DNA from 2 places in the Mesorhizobium sp. 10J20-29 genome. Region 1 is predicted to be linked to the other one. Evidence: predicted binding sites of a transcription regulator. Region 1 holds the regulator's gene; the other holds the start of a gene.
The links. The regulator PhoB, encoded in region 1, activates phosphate uptake and scavenging genes when phosphate is short. The targets are predictions, from matches to a motif close to TGTCATNNANCTGTCAT.
Positions count from the first base shown of each region.

Region 2: the regulator PhoB is predicted to act here: its motif matches at 3,566-3,582, upstream of ACT2BZ_RS20110 (UDP-2,3-diacylglucosamine diphosphatase).

Region 1 covers NZ_CP199156.1:803,548-814,105, reverse strand. Annotated here, with positions in the region: gene ACT2BZ_RS03955 (PAS-domain containing protein) at 1-974, shown strand, start outside; gene ACT2BZ_RS03950 (PstS family phosphate ABC transporter substrate-binding protein) at 1,271-2,308, shown strand; gene pstC (phosphate ABC transporter permease subunit PstC) at 2,405-3,871, shown strand; gene pstA (phosphate ABC transporter permease PstA) at 3,868-5,181, shown strand; gene pstB (phosphate ABC transporter ATP-binding protein PstB) at 5,196-6,011, shown strand; gene phoU (phosphate signaling complex protein PhoU) at 6,052-6,759, shown strand; gene phoB (phosphate regulon transcriptional regulator PhoB) at 6,784-7,473, shown strand; gene ACT2BZ_RS03920 (FG-GAP repeat domain-containing protein) at 7,479-9,116, opposite strand; gene ACT2BZ_RS03915 (di-heme oxidoredictase family protein) at 9,131-10,543, opposite strand.
Region 2 covers NZ_CP199156.1:4,202,251-4,212,808, forward strand. Annotated here, with positions in the region: gene ACT2BZ_RS20095 (MlaE family lipid ABC transporter permease subunit) at 1-196, opposite strand, end outside; gene dgcA (N-acetyl-D-Glu racemase DgcA) at 276-1,259, shown strand; gene ACT2BZ_RS20105 (MFS transporter) at 1,224-2,444, opposite strand; gene ACT2BZ_RS20110 (UDP-2,3-diacylglucosamine diphosphatase) at 2,699-3,520, opposite strand; gene ACT2BZ_RS20115 (SDR family oxidoreductase) at 3,644-4,423, shown strand; gene ACT2BZ_RS20120 (NADP-dependent malic enzyme) at 4,608-6,974, shown strand; gene ACT2BZ_RS20125 (DUF2865 domain-containing protein) at 7,026-8,210, shown strand; gene gltX (glutamate--tRNA ligase) at 8,128-9,501, opposite strand; gene ACT2BZ_RS20135 (MFS transporter) at 9,498-10,558, opposite strand, start outside.

The sequences.
Region 1 (10,558 bases):
GCGCGGGCTCGACCTTCTGGTTCGAGGTCAGCCTTCCCAACGCCCGGCAGACGGCGCGCAAGATAACACCGTCCGATGTCACCGGCGCGCGCGTGCTGATCGTCGACGACAACAAGGTGAACCGTGCCATCCTCGCCGAACAGATGGCGGCCTGGTCTTTCGATGCCTGTGCGGCGTCGAGCGGCGAGGAGGGACTGCGGGTTCTGGAGGCCGCGCAGGCGAGGGGGGTCTCGGTCGACTGCATCGTGCTCGACTACCAGATGCCTGAGATGAACGGTGCCGAGATGGCGAGGATTGTGCGCCAAACCGCGGCGATCGCGGATACGCCGATCGTGATGCTGACATCGGTCGATCAGTCGCTGTCCGGCCCACTCTACCGCAACGTGGCGATCAACGCGCAACTGACCAAGCCGGCGCGATCGTCGGTGCTGCTCGAGACGCTGGTGTCCACCATACAGGCGAATCGCGGCAGACTGCCGGAAACGGCGGAGGCCGAGGGGGCCGAAGCCGAGCCAATGACGGCGCTTGTCGCAGCGCGCCAGGAGAAAAGGGCGAGCACCGGAACGGGCGACCACAGCATCGACATTCTCGTTGCCGAAGATAACGAGGTGAACCAGCTCGTCTTCACCCAGATCCTTGGCGAGACGGGATACAGTTTCGAAATCGTCGGCAACGGCAAGCTGGCCCTGGCGGCTTATGGCGAGATGAAACCGAGGATGATCCTCATGGATGTCTCGATGCCCGAGATGAACGGTCTGGAAGCGACCGGGGCAATCCGCCGCGCCGAGGCGGAGAGCGGCGGGCACGTGCCGATCATCGGGGTCACCGCCCATGCGCTGAAGGGCGACCGTGAGCGCTGTCTCGAGGCCGGCATGGACGATTATCTGCCCAAGCCGATCAGCCCCAAGGCTCTGGTTGCCAAGATCGAACGCTGGGCCTTGCAGGGCGGCGAGGCCGCTCGTGAAACCGGTTGAGGAACCGCTTCCGGAACTGGCCGGCAGGATCGCAAGAGTTTTCCTCAGGTAACAGCTTCTGATGCGGAGCGGGTGGACATGGTTCCACCGCAACTAGCCAAGCGCTTGATTCCATCGGGCATATCCGGGTCGGAGTTTTGCCCGCTGGCGCGGCTGCACAGTCGGGTTGGCCGGTTACCGGTGACTCGTAACCGGACTGACATCAATCTGTCATCCAGCTGTAATAAACGGAGTCTAATCCCTCCCCGGGCGTCGAAACCGGGCGCCGAGAAATAATTCCGACAGGAGCAGGCCCAATGAAGAAATCAGTCCTTACGGCGTCGGCCGCAGCCGTCGCACTCGCCGCGACGGTTGGCTACGCCGCAGCCCGCGACCAGATCCAGATCGCCGGATCGTCCACCGTGCTGCCCTATGCCAAGATCGTTGCCGAAAACTTCGGCGAGACCTTCCCCAACTTCAAGACGCCGATCGTCGAATCGGGCGGCTCTTCGGCCGGCCTGAAGGAGTTCTGCAAGGGCGTCGGCGAAGACACGATCGACATTGCCAATTCCTCGCGCGCCATCCGCGAAAAGGAAGTTGCAGCCTGCGCCGAAGCCGGCGTCAAGGAAATCCAGGAAGTGCGCTTCGGTTATGACGGCATCGTCTTCGCAACCGACATTGCCGGTCCGGACTGGGCGCTGACCCCGGCCGACGTCTACAAGGCGGTTGCCGCTCAGGTTGTCGTCGACGGCAAGCTCGTCGCCAACCCCTACAAGAAGTGGAACGAAGTCAATCCGGCGCTGCCGGACTGGGACATCGTTGCCTACATCCCCGGCGAAAAGCACGGCACCCGTGAAGTCTTCGAGGAGAAGGTCCTCATCGCCGGCTGCAAGGAGCTCGGCGGAATGGAAGCCGGCGCAGCTGCCGGCCTCGACGAGAAGGCTTCCGAGTCGGCATGCAAGGCTGTCCGCAAGGATGGCGGTTCGGTCGACATCGACGGTGACTACACCGAGACGCTGGCCCGCATCGACTCCAACAAGTCCGGCGTCGGCGTCTTCGGCCTGTCGTTCTACGAGAACAACGCCGACAAGCTGAAGGTCGCAACGATGAGCGGCATCGTGCCGAGCGTCGATACCATCTCCACCGGCGAGTATCCGGTTTCGCGTCCGCTCTTCTTCTACGTCAAGAAGGCGCATCTCGGCGTGGTTCCCGGCCTGAAGGATTATGTCGAGTTCTTCCTCGACGACCAGATGGTCGGTCCCGACAGCCCGCTGGCCGAGTACGGCCTGGTTCCGGCTCCGGACGCAGAACGCGACGCCCAGCGCGCAGCGTTCGAAGACGGACAGACCATGTAATCCACTCACGCTACAGAAACGCGGGCGCCTGGCGCCCGCGTTTTCCTGGGACATTAGCGGCGCCGATCCATCGGCGTTCGCGAAGGGTGGGCCGGAATGTCGTTTTCCATTGTTCTCTTCATCGTCGTTGCCATCGGCGCCGTCGCTTTCTTCCTCGGCCGCCAGCGTGCCGCCGGGCAGCAGCGCTCGTCGTCCGAGAAGCCGCATTCGCGCGTGCATTATCACGGCTGGTGGGCCTTCCTTCTTACCGTGCTGCCCGCCCTGGCTTTCCTGGTCGTCTGGTCGATCGGCAGCAATGCCTGGATCGAAAGCTCGACCGTTGCGAATCTGCCGCCGCAGACCGATGAAAGCGCTGTTGCAAGCCGCGGTCTGGCGCTCGGCATGGTCAAGGGGCTGGCTGACGGCATCCGCAAGCTGGAAGCCGCGGGACCGACTGAAATCCCGATGACGTTCGAAGCGCTTCGGCCGCTCCTGGCGGAGCAGGGCGTGGCACTGGCTTCCGACACGCAAGACTACATGATCCCCATGGCGATCGAGCTGAATGCGGCCATGGCTACGGCTGCATGGATCGGCGGTCTGGCTGCCCTGGTCCTGGCGCTCGCCGGGGCCTATTTCGCTATCGCAGGCGTCAAGGTGCGCGCCCGAGCCCGCAACAATGTCGAGCGCATCGTTCTCGGCATGCTGATGGCGGCATCGACCATCGCCATCCTGACGACGGTCGGCATCGTGTTCTCGATGCTGTTCGAGACGCTGCAGTTCTTCCATTCCGTATCGCTGTCGAACTTCTTCTTCGGGACAGTGTGGGATCCGCGCTTTGCCGCTGCGGACTCTTCAGGCGCCGAAGGCCAGTTCGGCCTGATCCCGTTGCTGGCCGGCACGCTCTACATTGCCTTCGTGGCGATGCTGTTTGCCGTGCCGATCGGGCTCATGGCAGCGATCTACATGGCCGAATACGCCACCCCGCGTGTGCGCTCGATCGTCAAACCGATGCTCGAGGTGCTGGCTGGCATCCCCACGATTGTCTACGGCTTCTTCGCGCTGGTGACGGTCGGCCCGTTCCTGCGCGATATCTCGACGGCGATCGCGGGTTTCACCTTCATCCAGGCGCAAAGCGTCCTGACCGCCGGCCTGGTGATGGGAATCATGCTCATTCCCTTCGTCTCGTCGCTGTCGGACGACATCATCACCGCGGTGCCGCGCGCCATGCGCGACGGATCGCTCGGCCTGGGCGCGACGAAGTCCGAAACGGTGCGTCGGGTGATCCTGCCGGCGGCGCTGCCAGGCATTGTCGGCGCGCTGCTGCTCACCGCATCGCGCGCCATCGGCGAAACGATGATCGTGGTGTTGGCGGCCGGCGTGGCGGCCAACCTGACCATCAATCCCTTCGAGGCGATGACCACGATCACCGTGAAGATCGTCAACCAGCTGACGGGCGATCTCGAGTTCACCTCGCCGCAGACGCTGGTTGCCTTCGCACTCGGCATGACGCTGTTCGTCCTGACGCTCGGCATGAACGTGTTCGCGCTCTATATCGTGCGCAAGTATCGGGAGCAGTACGAATGACGGACGCTGCAACGCACGTCGGAACCGCTGCCGTACCTGTGCGGCGCGACATCGGCATCAAGCGCAGGAAGGCGGCTGAGAAGCGGTTTCGCGCCTATGGCATCGCCGCGATAGCGACCGGCATATTCTTCCTGATCGCGCTCCTGTGGACGGTTTTCTCGAACGGCTACACCGCCTTCTGGCAGACCTCGATCGAGCTGCCGATCAATTTCGAGGAGAGCGTGATCGATCCCAGCGACAAGCGGGCGACCGATATCAATGTCCTGCTGAAGGCGAATTATCCGCGCCTGGCGCAGGATGCCCTGGTCGCAAAGCTCGGGGTGGATCCAGAGGATCGAAGCAAGACGCGCGATGTTGGACGCATGATCTCGAACGGCGTGCGGACGCAGTTGCGCGACATGGTCCTTTCCGATCCGTCGATCATCGGCACGACGCAGACTGTCTGGGTTCTGGCAACGGCTGACGTCGATTCCGCGGCAAAGGGGCAGGTCGACCTGGCCGTCGCGGAAGCACGGCGCAAGGTGTCGGACGAGCAGGTCGAGTGGATGCGGACGCTGCAGAAGGACGGCGTCATGAAGGAACGCTTCAACACCGGGCTATTCACCTTCGGCGCATCGAGCCGCCCGGAGACTGCCGGTGTCGGCGTCGCGATGATCGGCTCGATCTACATGATGCTGATTGTGCTGGTGCTGGCACTGCCGATCGGTGTCGCCGCATCGATCTATCTCGAGGAGTTCGCGCCCAAGAACAGGCTAACCGACCTCATCGAGGTGAACATCAACAATCTGGCTGCGGTCCCGTCTATCGTGTTCGGCTTGCTGGGCCTGGCTATCTTCATCAATTTCATGCAGCTGCCGCGCTCGGCGTCGATCGTCGGCGGCCTGGTGCTGACCCTGATGACGCTGCCGACCATCATCATCGCGACCCGCGCCGCGTTGCGTGCCGTGCCGCCGTCGATCCGCTCGGCAGCGCTCGGGCTTGGCGCCTCCAAGATGCAGATGGTGTTCCACCACGTCCTGCCGCTGGCCTCGCCCGGCATCCTGACGGGCACGATCCTTGGCCTTGCACAGGCGCTCGGCGAAACGGCGCCGCTGATCCTGATCGGCATGGTCGCCTTCGTGGCCGACTATCCGACGACGCCTTTCGACCCGGCAACCGCATTGCCCGTGCAGATCTACATGTGGGCAAACGAGGCAGAGCGCGCTTTCGTCGAGCGCACCTCCGGGGCGATCATCATCCTGTTGATCTTTCTGGCCGTGATGAACGTTGGGGCAATCTTCCTGCGCAGGCGTTTTGAGCGTCGCTGGTGATGGAGTAGAAAGACATGAACATGCTGACCGAAGCGGCCATCGAGGACAAGCTGACGCCTATGCTGACCGAACCTCCCATCAAGATGAAGGGCAAGGACGTTACCGTTCACTACAGCGGTAAGCAGGCCCTGTTCGGCATCGATCTCGACGTGCGCGAGAAGCAGGTCACTGCGCTCATCGGCCCGTCGGGCTGCGGCAAGTCGACCTTTCTGCGCTGCCTGAACCGGATGAACGACACGATCGACGGCTGCACGGTCGCCGGGTCGCTGACGCTCGACGGCGAGGATATCTACGATCCATCGATCGACGTGGTCGAACTGCGCGCCAGGGTCGGAATGGTCTTCCAGAAGCCGAACCCGTTTCCGAAGTCGATTTACGAGAACGTTGCCTACGGCCCCCGCATCCACGGCCTCGTCAAATCCAAGAGCGATATGGACGCGGTGGTGGAATCAAGCCTGAAGAAGGCGGCAATCTGGAACGAGGTAAAGGACCGGCTGCACGAGTCCGGCACCGGCCTGTCGGGCGGACAGCAGCAACGTCTCTGCATCGCGCGCGCCATCGCCGTGTCGCCGGAAGTCATCCTGATGGATGAGCCGTGCTCGGCGCTCGATCCGATCGCGACCGCCAAGGTCGAGGAGCTGATCGACGAATTGCGGCAGAACTACACGATCGTCATCGTGACGCATTCCATGCAGCAGGCTGCCCGCGTGTCGCAGCGCACGGCGATGTTCCATATCGGCTACCTCGTCGAAGAGGGCGCGACGGAGAAGATGTTCACCAACCCCGACGACAAGCGCACCCAGGATTATATCACCGGCCGGTTCGGCTAAGCCGCATCCTCCCAAGCGGCAGACCACGAGGACCTAGATCATGGGCGAACATACCGTCACTTCTTTCGACGACGACCTCTCCGGCATCCAGAAGCTGATCAACGACATGGGGGACCTTTCGGGGACCATGGTCAGAGGTGCGATCCGCGCATTGCTGCAATCCGATGGGGCGCTGGCGCAGCGGGTCGTCTCGGACGACGTGATCATGGATGCGCGGCAGCGCGAACTCGACGACCGGGCAATCACCCTGATCGCCAAACGGCAGCCGATGGCCCAGGACCTGCGTGCAGTCGTTGGTGCCATCCGCATGGCCGGCGATCTCGAGCGGATCGGCGACCTGGCCAAGAATATCGCCAAGCGCGTCAGCGCAGTCGGGCAGAGCCCGGCGCCGCGCAGCCTCGCGCATGGCATCGAGGGAATGTCCGAAATGGTGCTCAGCCAGGTCGACGGTGTCATCAAGCACTACCTGGCCCGCGACGCCGACGCCCTGCGTGACCTGCGCATCGACGATGAGAAGATCGACGTCAAGTACACGTCGGTCTTTCGCGAGCTTCTGACCTACATGATGGAAGATCCGCGCAACATCACCTCCTGCACGCACCTCCTGTTCTGTGCCAAGAACCTCGAGCGCATCGGCGACCACGTCACCAACATCGCCGAGAACGCCTATTTCGTGGTTACAGGACAACAATTGCCGGTATCCCGTCCCAAGCTCGACGAAACGTCGCTGTCGGTCTTGGCGGAATAGCGCGCTGGAAAGAGCATCAAGCCAATGATTGCGCCCAAGATCATGGTCGTCGAGGACGAGGAGCCGCTCGGCGTGCTGCTCCGATACAACCTCGAGGCCGAAGGCTACCAGGTCGAGATCGTGACGCGCGGCGACGAGGCCGAAATCCGCCTGCAGGAAAATGCACCGGACCTTCTTGTGCTCGACTGGATGGTGCCTGCCATCTCGGGCATCGAACTTTGCCGCCGCTTGCGCATGCGACCTGAAACGCAGCGGCTGCCGATCATCATGCTGACGGCGCGCGGCGAGGAAAGCGACAGGGTGCGCGGGCTTTCGACAGGCGCCGACGATTACCTGGTGAAGCCGTTCTCGACGCCGGAATTCATGGCGCGCGTGCGCGCCCTGCTGCGCCGGGCCAAGCCGGAAGTGCTGTCCAGCGTGCTCAAGGTCGGCGACATCATGCTCGACCGTGAGGCGCACCGGGTCTACCGCAAGAAGAACGAGATCAAGCTCGGGCCGACGGAGTTCCGTCTGCTGGAGTTCATGATGCGCCATCCGGGACGCGTGTTCTCGCGCAGCCAGCTGCTCGACAATGTCTGGGGCGAGACGATCTACATCGACGAGCGCACTGTCGACGTGCATGTCGGGCGCCTGCGCAAGGCAGTCAACAATGGCCGCATGCCAGACGTGATCCGCACGATCCGTGGTGCCGGCTACGCCATCCGCGAAGACTAGGCCTGCTACTCGGCCGGGTACCAGTATTTAGCGCCGGGCGCGTCGCGTCCGATGATGACGAAATTGTTGGCGAAGACCCGGTAGGGCGCGCTCCATTCCCCATCCGGCCATTTGACCCGGATCTCGGCGCGCTCCGCCGTGCCGACGCCGACGTGGATAAAGCCTGCATGTCCGGCCGCGTGGCCGCCGCCGACCTGAACGCTGCGCACATAGGTCTGGGTGCCCGATTTGACGTAAATGAGGGCGCCCACGGCGTCGCGATTGACGTCCTTCTGTCGCAGTTCGATGCCGACGAAGTTGCCCATGGGCCGAGCCAGGTCACCGGCCACCGCACCGCAGTTGCGGAACAGGCTGGCCTTCTGGCCGCGGTTGACGACGAGCAGGTCGAGCATGCCGTCCATGTTGAAATCCTCGACGATGGCTCCGCGTCCCTTGGTGGGCAATGCGATGCCGGCGACATCGCCGGCTTCGGCGAAGCTGCCGTCCCATTGGCCGATCAGGAGGTTGTCCGGATCGTTGGCGGCGAAATCGGGCATCTGCTCGACATTGCCCTTGGCAATGAACAGGTCGAGCAGGCCATCATTGTTGAAGTCGGCGAACTCGGAATGCCATCCGGTCGACGGCTTCAGGTCGCCGCCGGTGTAGGGGCGATGCGCGGTGGCGCCCTTGTCCCAGGCAACGTCCGTATAGACCGGCCGGTTCTCGTCCGACTCGTCGTCGAGCTTCTGCAGCTTGGTGTCGCCCATCGACGTCAATGCGTACTCGGGCGTGCCGTCGCCGTCGATGTCGCCCTCGGCGATGCCCATGCCCCAGATCGTCAAATGCTGCCAGCCGTCCGCCTTGCCGTAGAGCCGGGGCGGATTCTCCGGCTCGACCTTCCACAGTTGCTCCTCGCCACCGCGATAATACTGGCGGTCGTTGGTGACCCTCAGCGAGGGCGTGCCAGAGCGGTTCCAGTCGGTAAACAGCATCGACAGCGCGCAGTAGCCGGGGGTCAGCGCGGAAGGCTGCGAGTAGTCGGGTCTGTCGCCCGGTTGCGGGCGGGCGAGAACATTTTCCTCGCAGGTGCCCCAGGGCGAACCGGGAGCGGCACGGTCGACATAGTTGCCGAAGGCAAGGGTCGGGTATTTCAGGCCTGCTTCCCAGGTCGCGGCGAAGGCCGTCGTCCAGGTGCGGCCGCCATCGAGCGAGAGCTGCCTGTTGGCCTTGGTGAAGCTACAGCCCGGACCGCCCCTCAGAACAATGTTCTCGCCGAGCCGCAGGAGAACAAGGTCGCGGTGGCCGTCATTGTCGATGTCGAGTGCATAGGCGCCGAGCACGTTGGCGAGATCCTTGGCGTCGAGGTCGAGCGACTTTTCGGCAAAGCGCAGGTCGCCGCCCGCCGCGCTCTCGTTGACATAGAGGCCCGATGCGCCCTTGCCGCCGGCCAGGAAGACGTCCGGGCGCCTGTCGCCGTTGCAATCGAGCGAAGCGCCGCCGCCACCGACGAAGAACTCCCATGGGCCGGTGTAGGAATGATCGATGCCTGCCGCCAGCGCCTCCTCGTGCATCTGCGGGATGTCATTGACGGGCTTGCGCGGCGCAGTGTCCTCGGCCCATGCCGGCACGGCTGCGGCCAGCGCGGTAAGGAGGGTCGCCAGCATGTTGCGGCGCGCGCTCACCGGGCCACCGCCGCCGGGTCGATGACCAGCGTCCTCAGGAAGGCAATCAAGCCGTCGCGCTCTGCATCGGAAAGCGCGATGTAGCCGTCGCGGGCTTTCCTTCCTTCGCCGCCATGAGCCCGTATGACCCCGTCGAGCGTGGGAAGGTCGTTGCGGTGTCCGTAGGGATCGGTCGAGCCGACGCCCCATAGTTCGCTGGTCATGAAGACGTTGCGCTCGACGAAACGCTGGGCCAGCAGTTCGTTGCCGAGCGCCGCCACCTGTTCGTCGGCGATCACGTGGCGTTTCAGGTCGCCAAACAGCGGCACCAGGACGTCACCTTTCTCGTTGCGGGGCAGGGCCCTGGCCCAGGCATAGAGCGAGAGATCGTAGACTGCAGGATCCGCTACTTCGGCGGTGCGCAGCGTGCCCGCCATGTCCGAGGGGCCGGGATCGACGAATTTCAGCGAGGCGAGCGGCAGGGACGACCTGTGGCATTCGGCGCAACCGATGGCCTCGAAGGTCGCGCTGCCGTTTGTCGCGGCGGCCTGCCATGCAGGATCAGTCGGCCGCAGGACCGTCGGCGGCGGCAGCGTCGCCTGCCAGGCCACCAGTGCCGAGATGTCGCCTACCGAGATCTCGTCCTCGTGGCCGTCGCCGTCATGGTCGCGCGTGCCTGTCCAGCGCTCGCCGAAGCGTTCCGATGCCTGCATGCCGTGGTGGTGATTGAGTGCATTGTCGGTGAACTGGCGCAGCGATGTCATGACGCCCTTCTGGCTGAAGGGGCGGATGACGAGGTCGGCGTCGACGCCCTCGACGCCGCCGAGGTCGATGACGCCGTCCGGTGCAGCGACGATCGTGCCGAAGTCGACGCCTTTTGCTGCGAGAGATGCCGTGACCGGTTCGCCGGTCCTGCGTGCCTCTGCTGCAGCCTGGCTGCGGATGGTGCGCAGCTCTGCCGTCATTTCTCGCGCCAGGAGTTCTATCAGGCCGGCGCCGAAAAGATGGTTCGACCCGCGCTCGTTCGAGAACTGCGGGTCGAGGCTGTCGAAGTCGGCGCTCTCAAAACCCTCGGAGACGAAGACATTGGTGACGAAATCGCCTGCTCCGCCGACCACCGGCTGGTTGTGACAGCCTGAACAGGCATTGGAATCCATGCCCGCGGTGCGGAAGAAGGGGCTTTCGGGAGCCCGCTTGCGTTTCGTCGGAATGATCGCCTGGGTGGCGAACGGCCGGCCCACGCCATCGGCTTCGGTGAAGCGGCCGGTGAACAGAATCTCACCCTTGCTGCGGAGCGCCTCAAGGGCCTCAAGCGACAGGGTGCCGTTGATCGTCGACTGATCGACATGTTCGTGGATGACCTTTTCCGACCAGGGGCTGGCGACCGCGAGGACGGGGCTGGCGAGGATGGCGGCGATGAGGGCCGCCAAACTTGCGCGACTGCA
Region 2 (10,558 bases), 1.6 Mb from region 1:
GCACCAGTCCGCCCGTCGCAAGCTTGTCGGCGATGTCGCGCATGGTCCTGTCGACGCGGGCGACGCGCCGCGTCGTCCAGTTGCCGGAAAGCGCGCAGGTGAGATGCCCGTCGGAGTCATGCACCGCGACTTTCGGGTCGAGGCTGGCTGCCTGGTCCCGCGTCGAGCTTGCTTCCTCTTCGGCGTTGATCAACATGATGATTCGTCATATCCCGCCGCGCTTCGGCTGTCACTTTGACCGCAGCGCAATCGCCCGTCCTCGGAGCAGAAAAATCATGAGCCGTGTCCTTTCGGTTGCCGAAGAACGATTTCCGATAGCCGGCGCCTTCACCATCTCGCGCGGAACCAAGACCGAAGCGGTGGTCATGACATGCTCGATCGCCCAGTCGGGCCGAATCGGGCGTGGCGAATGCGTCCCCTATGCCCGCTACGGCGAGACGCCGCAAAGCGTGCGCGCGCAAATCGAGGCGGCGGCCGACGCGATCTCGGGCGGCGTCGACCGGCTGCATCTGCTGTCGCTGATGAAGCCCGGCGCGGCGCGCAACGCCGTGGACTGCGCGCTCTGGGACCTCGAAGCCAAACTCGCCGGAAAAAGTGTCGCCGAGCGGGTGTGTTCGGAGCCTCCGGTCGCGCTCGAAACCGCCTACACCCTGTCGCTCGGCAGCCCCGAGGCGATGGCCGCACAGGCGCGCGACAATGCCGAAAGGCCGCTTCTCAAGGTGAAGATCGGCGGCGAAGGCGACATCGCCCGCATCCGCGCGGTGGTCGAGGCAGCGCCCGACAGCCGCATCATCCTCGACGCCAACGAGGCCTGGACCGAACGGAACCTGCGCGAAAACCTGGCGGCGGCCGCAGAACTCGGCATCGCGCTGGTCGAACAGCCGCTGCCGGCCGGCGCCGATACGATGCTGGCCAAAATCGATCACCCCGTGCCGATCTGCGCGGACGAGAGCGTACACGGGGCCGACGACCTGGCGCGGCTCGCGGGACTCTACGATGCGGTCAACATCAAGCTCGACAAGACGGGCGGGCTGACGGCAGCGCTCACGATGCGCGACCAGGCCCGAGAGCTCGGCCTGTCGGTGATGGTCGGCTGCATGGTCGGCACCTCGCTTGCCATGGCACCGGCGGTGCTGCTGGCGCAGGGCGCCGACTTCGTCGATCTCGACGGGCCGCTGTTGCTGGCGCGCGACCGCACACCCGCCCTTACCTACCGCGGCTCGCTAGTCTTCCCGCCCGAGCCGGTGCTCTGGGGCTGAGCGGCCGGCCAGCACGATCAGGCCGAGCCCGACGGCGGCGATGACCGCCATGACGTAGAAGCCATCAACGCCGAAACTCTCGTAGAGCGGACCCGAAACCAGCGTGACGGCGGCCATCGCAAAGCCGTTGGCGAAGAAGGCGATGCCCTGCGCGGCACCCGTCCGTTCCTCGGCGACGGTCTCGGCGATGACCTTCTGCAGGCCGATGAGGAAAAGCCCGGTCGAGAGGGCGTGCAGGCTCTGCGCGGCGAAGAAGCCGGCGAGCCCAAGCCCGGCGGGGACGATGAGTGGAAAGGCAACCCAGCGCAGCACGGCCGCAGCGCCCGAGACGCACAGAACGCTAGTGGCCGACAGCGAGCCGAACACGCGCGTGAACGTCATGAAGACGAGAACCTCTGCCACCACCGCAAAGGCCCACAGGAAGCCGATGGCAGCGTCGTTGACGCCGATCGACTTCCAGTAGATCGAGACGAAGCCGAAAAGCAGGGCGTGGCTCGCATTGATGATGCCGACGCCGGCGACGATGAGCAGGAAATAGCGGTTGAAGAGCCTCGGCGCCGCTTCCTGGATGCCGGTCGCCGAAAGCGGCGAGGCACGGCGCGGCCTGCCAAGGCGCGGCGCGGTCAGCGAAACGGCGAGCGTGCAGACCAGGCCGCAGCTTATGATGACGGGCACCACGTCGGGACTGGCAATACCGAGCATCGCGCCGCCGAACAGGCTGGCGCAGAGAAAGGCGATCGAGCCCCACAGGCGCATGGCGGGATAGCTGGAGCCGAAGCGGCGGACCCCCGAAAGCGCCAGCGAATCGGCGATCGGCGACTGTGCCGCCCAGACGACGTTGAGTGCGAGCGAGACGGCGAGCACAATCGCGTAGCTCGGCGGCAGGAAGTAGCCGAGCGAAGCGACGAGCGAGGTGAGGACGAGCGCCACAAGCACGTTGGCCCGGTCGCCGGCGCGGTCGGCCAGCGCGGTGAGCAGCGGGGTCGTGAAGATGCGCAGGAACATGGGCGCCGCGAGAATGATGCCGATCTCGGCGGCGCCAAACCCCTTCGCCTCCAGCCAGAGCGGGAAATAGGGAAGATGCACGCCGATCGGGAAGAAGATGGCCGCAAAGATCAGCGCAATCCGAAACTCGAATCGGCGCGGCTTGACGAGTTGCCCGGGCGAAAGTGGCGGCAATGACATGGACGTTCCGGCATCCCACTGAAGTCGCCGGGACCGAAACGGCGGGCGGCAGCCCCGCATACCATGCCAACCACGCAGGCGAAACGGTCACGCGAGCATATGCCAGCCGGAGGAGCCGGCGGCGGGAGGCGGGTGACGACGCCGAGACGCAGCGCGTGGCGGTCAGCCGGGCTTGCGGGCGATCCGCCACGGGGCACCGGCACGGTCGGCGCGACACGCGCCTGAAAAGGCAGGGGCGAAGGGCGGCAGGTCATTCATGCGGCTTTGACCGACCGGTAGTCGATGGCAACTGGAGCCACGGGTTCGGTCAGGGCCGGTGCCTCCGCCTGGATGTGCGGCCAGTGCACTATCTCCATCGTGCCATCAAAATGCTCGACCACCGCGGTGCAGCTTTCGACCCAGTCGCCCGTGTTGATGTATTCGATGTCGCCGAATCTTTCGATAGCGGCGTGATGGATGTGGCCGCAGATGACGCCGTCGACCGAAGAGCGGCGTGCCTCCTCTGCCAGCACGTCCTGGAAGGCGCCGATGAAGTTGACCGCCTGCTTGACCTTGACCTTGGCCCAGGATGAGAACGACCAGTACGGCAGGCCGAGCGCGCGCCGCGCCCGCGTCACCGCGCGGTTGGCGAAGATCGCCAATTCGTAGGCGCGATCGCCAAGATAGGCGAGCCAGCGGGCGTTCATCACGACCGTGTCGAACTGGTCGCCGTGGATGACGAGGAATTTCCGGCCGTCGGCAGTCTCGTGGATGGCCCGGTCGGCGACGACGATGCCGCCGAAATGCGTGCCCTGGAACATGCGCAGGAACTCGTCGTGGTTGCCCGCGATATAGGTGATGCTGGTGCCCTTGCGAGCCTGGCGCAGCAGCTTCTGGACGACGTCGTTGTGGATCTGCGGCCAGTGCCAGGAGCGCCTGAGGCGCCAACCGTCGACGATGTCGCCGACCAGATAGATCGTCTCGGCCTCGTGGAAGCGCAGGAAGTCGATCAGGAAGTCGGCCTTGGCCGCCCTCGATCCGAGATGGACGTCAGAGATGAACAGCGTCCGGAACTGCTTCGGTGCGGGAACAGGCATGGCGTCTCTGTACCGTTGCTCTTGCGCACGCTAGACCCGATTCATGCAACAGGCGTATGACGGTTGCGACCGGGCGGGCCGGGACATAGCCTGCTGCAAGACAGATTCTGGAGGACTACAGGCATGGATCTCGGCATTCGCGGAAAGAAGGCAATCGTGTGCGCATCGAGCCGCGGCCTCGGCAAGGGTTGCGCCATGGCGCTCGCCGAGGCGGGCTGCGAACTGACGGTCAACGGCCGCGACGCCGAAATCCTGGCCCGGACCGCGCAGGAACTGCGCGACCGCTACGGCGTGAGGGTGACCGAGGTGCCGGGCGACGTCGCCGATCCGGCGGTGCAGAAGAAGCTGCTCGCCGCCTGCCCCGCGCCCGACATCCTGGTCAACAACAACGGCGGCCCGCCCTTCCGGCCGTTTTCCGAACTCGACCGCGAGGCGATCCTGAAGGGCGTGACCAACAACATGGTGGCCCCGCTGGAGCTGATCCAGGCAGTGATCGAGGGCATGGCCGCGCGCGGTTTCGGCCGCATCGTCAACATCACATCGCTGTCGGTCTACGTGCCGATCCCCGGGCTCGACCTGTCGTCGGGCGCCCGGGCCGGCCTGACCTCGTTCCTGGCCGGCGTGGCGCGCACGGTGGCCGACAAGAACGTCACCATCAACAACATGCTGCCCGGCAAGCTCGACACCGACCGGCTGCGCGGCCCGCACGAGCCGGGGTCGGTGGAGGACCCGGCCGAAGGAAAGGCGCGGCGCGAGCGGCTTGCGGAAAGCGTGCCCGCCAAGCGTCTCGGCACGCCTGAGGAGTTCGGACAGATCTGCGCCTTCCTGTGCTCGGTGCATGCGGGCTACATGACCGGCCAGAACGTGCCGGTGGACGGTGGACTTTACGTCAGCGCCTTCTAGGCGCGGTTCACCGCGGCGGCGGCAGGCTGACTCGATTTGTCAGCCTGCGGCAGCAAGAAGCTGAATCCGCTGGCGTTTTCGCGACGAGGCCAAGGCATCCAAAATTCGGCCTGGCAACATCGAAAACTCGCCCATGCGTGCTAGAAGCGTGACAGGAAGAAGCCCGGAGGAGACCGCAAGGCGCATGGAAACCGACAAGGAAAAGAACGCCCGTTCCGATCTCGAGGAAGCCGCGCTGTTCTTCCACAAGTATCCGACCCCCGGAAAGCTGGAAATCCAGGCTACCAAGGCTCTGGGCAACCAGCGCGACCTGGCGCTGGCCTATTCGCCCGGCGTGGCCGCACCCTGCCTCGCCATCAAGGACGACCCTGCCCTCGCCGCCGACTACACGGCGCGCGCCAATCTCGTCGGCGTGGTGTCGAACGGCTCGGCCGTGCTCGGCCTCGGCAACATCGGGCCGCTCGCCTCCAAACCGGTGATGGAAGGCAAGGCGGTACTGTTCAAGAAGTTCGCCGGGATCGACGTCTTCGACATCGAGATCGACGCGCCCGGCATCGACCGCATGGTGAGCACCATCTCGGCGCTGGAACCGACCTTCGGCGGCATCAACCTCGAGGACATCAAGGCGCCGGAGTGCTTCGAGGTCGAGGAACAGTTGAAGAAGATCATGGGCATCCCGGTCTTCCACGACGACCAGCACGGCACGGCGATCATCGTGGCGGCGGCGGTGCTGAACGCGCTGGAACTCGCCGGCAAGGACATCTCGAAGGTCAAGATCGTGACGTCGGGCGCGGGTGCGGCCGCGCTTGCCTGCCTCAACCTGCTCGTCTCGCTTGGCGCGAAGGTCGGGAATATCTGGGTTACCGACCGCTACGGCGTCGCCTACAAGGGCCGCGTCGAGGAAATGGACCGCTGGAAGGACCCCTACGTCAAGGACACCGAGGCGCGCGTGCTGGTCGACGTCATTGACGGGGCCGATGTGTTCCTGGGCCTGTCGGCCGCCGGTGTGCTCAGCCCCGACCTCTTGAAGGGCATGGCCGAAAAGCCGTTGATCCTGGCGCTCGCCAACCCGACACCGGAGATCATGCCGGAACTGGCGCGTGCGGCACGGCCCGACGCCATGATCTGCACCGGGCGCTCGGACTTTCCGAACCAGGTCAACAACGTGCTGTGTTTCCCCTACATCTTCCGTGGCGCGCTCGACTGCGGTGCGCGCGCCATCAACGAGGAGATGAAGATGGCCGCGGTGCGCGCCATCGCCTCGCTGGCGCGCGAGGAGCCGTCGGACGTCGCGGCCAAGGCCTATTCCGAGGAGACGCCGACCTTCGGGCCGGACTTCCTGATCCCCTCGCCCTTCGACCCGAGGCTGATCCTGCGCATCGCGCCGGCCGTCGCCAAGGCTGCCTGCGATACCGGCGTCGCGGCGCGCAAGATCGACGACATGCCGGCCTATGTGGAACGGTTGTCGCGCTTCGTGTTCCGCTCGGGCCTGGTGATGAAGCCGGTGTTCTCGACGGCAAAGGCGGCCCAGGCCAAGCGCGTCGTCTATGCCGACGGCGAGGACGAGCGCGTGCTGCGCGCCGCCCAGGTGGTGCTGGAGGAAGGCATCGCAAAGCCCATCCTGATCGGGCGCCCGCATGTGGTGGAGGTGCGCCTCAAGCGCTACGGGCTGCGCATCCGGCCGGGCACGGATTTCGAGCTGATCAATCCGGATGACGATCCGCGCTACCGCACCTATGTGGACCTGTTGATCGAGCTTGCCGGGCGGCGCGGCGTCACCCAGGAAGCGGCGCGCCTGATGGTGCGCACCAACCCGACGGTGATTGCAGCGCTTGCGCTGAAGCGCGGCGACGCAGACGCAATGATCTGCGGGCTGGAAGGCCGTTTCGCACGGCATTTGCGCAACGTCGCGCTGATCATCGGGCCGCGCTCCGATATCCGCCGCGACCATGACCTGTCGACGCTGTCGATGCTGATCACCCAGCGCGGCGTGATCTTCCTGACCGACACCCACGTCACCGTCGATCCGACGGCCGAGGAAATTGCCGAGATGACAGTCCTGGCGGCCGAGGAGATCCGCCGCTTCGGCATCGAACCGAAGGCGGCCCTCCTGTCCTTCTCGGATTTCGGCTCGCGCGATTCGCCGAGCGCTCTGAAGATGCGCGCTGCAGCCGACATCCTGAAGAAGGCCGCTCCAGACCTGCAATGCGACGGAGAGATGCATGCCGACAGCGCGCTGTCGGAGCCGCTGCGTCAGCGCGTCTTCCCGCATTCGACGCTGAAGGGCGAGGCCAACCTGCTGGTCTTCCCGAACCTCGACGCCGCCAACATCACCCTGACCACGGTCAAGCAGATGATGGACGCGCTGCATGTCGGGCCGATCCTGCTCGGCACCGCAAAACCGGCGCATATCCTGACGCCGTCGGTGACTTCGCGCGGCGTCGTCAACATGACGGCGATCGCCGTAGCCGAGAGCGCGCACCGGGCTCCGGAGCTGCCGTTGCTCGACCGCCTAGCGGCGACAGCGCCGAGAAAGTCAACGGAAGGTTAACCCGCCCCAGTTAGGCATAGTCATCAGTTTTCGGCTCGGGATTGGATCGAGATGGCCGCCGGACCATTCGGCCTGAGGGGGATCGCAGCAATCGCTGCGCTATGCGCGGCGCTGGCCGGATCCGCCCTGCCCACCGCTGCCGCCTCGCGCGTCTGCCGCCAGCTCGAAGCCGAACTTGCCGCCACGTACAAGCCGACCGCCTCGTCGGCACAGTTGCGCAGGCAGGATGGCTCGATCGGCAAGCAGCGCGAGCAGTTGCAGCTGGCGCGCAAGCGGGCACGGCAGGAGGGCTGCGGCTTCTCGCTGTTCGGCCGCGGCGACAAGAAATGCGCGGCCCTCAACGGCAAGATCGAGAAGATGGAGCGCAATCTGGACGCGCTGCAGCGCAAGCGTACGCAGATGGCGCGCGGTTCCTCCGGCGGCAAGTCGCGAGCCAAGATCATCGCCGCGCTCGACGCCAATGGCTGCCGCGACGGCACGACCGAGGCGCGTCGCCTGCCAGGCGGAATCGACCGCAACAGGAACATCCTCGACCAGATTTTCGGCGGGCCGATCCGCCAGCGTGACAATGCGGCCGACGATGTCGTGCGCCGGCCACTCAAAGAGGGCGAAGGCGAAAAGCTCGGCGTGCTGAAGCCGCGCGACGGGCAATGGATCAACGAGAACGGCCACATCCGCTTCACGGCGCCGCCGGGAAACTACCGCACGCTGTGCGTACGCACCTGCGACGGCTATTTCTTCCCGATGTCAAACGCCTCCTCGCCGATGGACTTCGACCGCGACCAGAAGCGTTGCGAGGCGAGCTGTCCGGGCACCGAGGTGCAGCTCTATTATCACGATGCGAGGGACGAGGAATCCGGCGACATGGTCTCGCCGGGCTCAGGCGCACCCTATAGCGAGTTGCCGACCGCCTATCTCTACAAGCAGGCGGGCGTGCCGAGCCCGGCCAATTGCGCCTGCAGCCGGCAGAAGGAATTCGAGGTCATCGCCGCGAGGCCAGCCCCGGGCGCGAATGCGACCGAAACGCCGGAAACCGCACCCGAAATGCCAGCGCCCTCGTCGATCATCACCTTCGGCGGCAGACAGGGAGCGGACAAGGCGGCGGAGCACCCGGTCGCACCGGAGCGGGAGGTGAACGACGAGGACCGCAAGGTCAGGGTCGTCGCGCCATCGTTCCTTCCCGATCCAGGAGAGGCAATAGATCTGCAAGCTCCGGGCCAGACTCAAGTCCAGTAAGCGCAAGCCGCAGCGGCTTGAACAGCATGCCGCCGCGCCGCCCAGTCTTTTCCTTGACCTCGCTCGTCCAGAGCTTCCAAGTGCCGGCATCCCATGGTTCGGGCGGCAGCAGGTCGAGCGCCGTCCGGACGAACTCGGCGTCCTTGTCGGAAAACTCCGGCGGGTTGGCCGGGCCCTGGTGCACGATCCGCCACCAGGTGGCGGCGTCGGAGAGCTTTTCGATGTTGCCGCGAACGGCGTTCCAGAAGGGCTCGGCCCGATCGCCTGTGATGCCGAAGGCAACGAGCCTGTCCCGCGCGGTATCGAAGGACATGTGGAGCAGCAGCGAACGGTTGAGGGCGATGAGGTCGTCAGGATCGAACTTTGAAGCCGACTTCGACGTCGAGGTGATGTCGAAGCGCTTGGCAAGTTCGACCATAGAGGCAACGGCCTCGACGTTATCGGACGTGCCGACGAGCACCGCGAGCGAGGCAAGCGCCATCGGTTCGATGCCGGATTCACGCAGGCCCGCGATCGACAAAGCGCCGGAGCGCTTGGACAGCCCCTCGCCCGATGCCGTCGTCAGCAGGTTGTGGTGGCCAAACATCGGCGGCTCGGCGCCGAGAGCCTTGAACAGGGCGATCTGCACGCCGGTATTGGTGATGTGGTCGTCGCCGCGGATGACGTGGGTGATGCCCATCTCGATGTCGTCGGCGACCGACGGCAGCGTGTAGAGGAAGGAACCGTCCTCGCGCACCAGCACCGGGTCCGACAGCGACGCAAGGTCGACCGTTTCCTCGCCGCGCACGATATCGGTCCAGGTTACCTCGGTGCGCTGCGTCTCGAAGGGATTGTCGGCGAAGTTCGGCAGCAGGAAGCGCCAGTGCGGCTTGCGGCCGTCGGCCTCGTGTTCGGCAATCTGCTCAGGGCTGAGGGACAACGCCTCGCGGCCATAGACCGGCGGCAGGCCGCGGCTGCGCCGGACCTTGCGGCGCAGATCAAGCTCTTCAGGTGTTTCGTAGCAGGCGTAGAGCACGCCCGCATCGCGCAGGCGGTCGGCCGCAACCTCATAGGCATCGATGCGGCGCGACTGGTATTCGGTGCCGTCCTGGAAAATGCCCAGCCAGTGCAGGTCGTAGAGGATGGCATCGGCATATTCCTGCTTCGAACGCTCCAGGTCCGTATCGTCGAAGCGCTGGATGAATCTCCCGCCGTTCTGCATGGCGAAAAGCCAGTTGAACAGCGCGGTGCGCGCGTTGCCAATGTGAATGTGGCCAGTCGGCGAAGGTGCGAAGCGAACGGTGACAGTCATGCTTGGGCCGTAGACGATGCTTCGGGTGTAAACAAGGCAGATCGGCGGCGTATTTGTTTTGCCACATAAAGCATTACAAGAGAAACAATAATGCAGTATCCGCCCATGCAGAGGATCTGCAGCGGATAGCTAACGCCCCGGTCGATGAGATAACCGGTCAGCCCGGGTCCCATGGCGGTTGCGAAGACCATGACGGCAACCGTCAGCGCGCGGATCGAGCCGAGGTGGCGCGTGCCGTAAATCTCCGGCCAGAGCGAGCCGAAAAGCGTCGTCGAGAAGCCGTAGGAAAGTCCGAGCAACGCCATGAAGACGAAGGCGCTCCATTGCCCGTCGAAGGTACCTAGCACCAGGCAGGCACAGGCCAGGGGCACAAGGAAGCCCGGGAGCAGCGCGACGCCGGAAAACCGGTCGATGAGCGCGCCCGAGACCAGCGCGAAGGTGATGGTCATCAGCGCCATGACGGTGAAGGACGAGGCGAAGAGCTCGAGCGACCAGCCGCGCAGCTCGACCAGATAGACCTGGTGGAAGAAGATCGTCGTGCCGATGAAGCCGGGCGCCATGACGCCCAGCAGCAGGATGTAGAAAACCGGGTCACGCACCACCTCGGCGCGCGTCCAGTCGGGCACGGCGGCGGCACGCGGGGCTGGATCGGTGGAGCGCGGCGTGCGCTCGGCTGCAATCAGGACCGTGATGGCCGGAAGGGCAACCACCAGGAGAAGCGCCGCGGCCAGCAGCCAGGTGTAGCGCCAGCCGACCCAGGCAGTTGCCGCCACGAAGAGCAACGGGAAGACCGCCTCTCCGCCATTGTGGCCGAGCGTCACCACCGAAATGGCGCGGCCGCGCTGTGCCGAGAACCAGCGCCCCATGGCGGTGAAGGCGGTGTGGGTCATCATGCCCTGCCCGAACAGCCTGAGCAGATAGATGGTGACGACGAGTTGCGCGATATGGACCGATAAGGCCATCGACACGGCGGCGGCCGCCAGCATCGGGATGATGATGAGGGCTACCTTGCGGACGCTGTAGCGGTCAACGATCTGACCGATATAGGGCAAGGTCA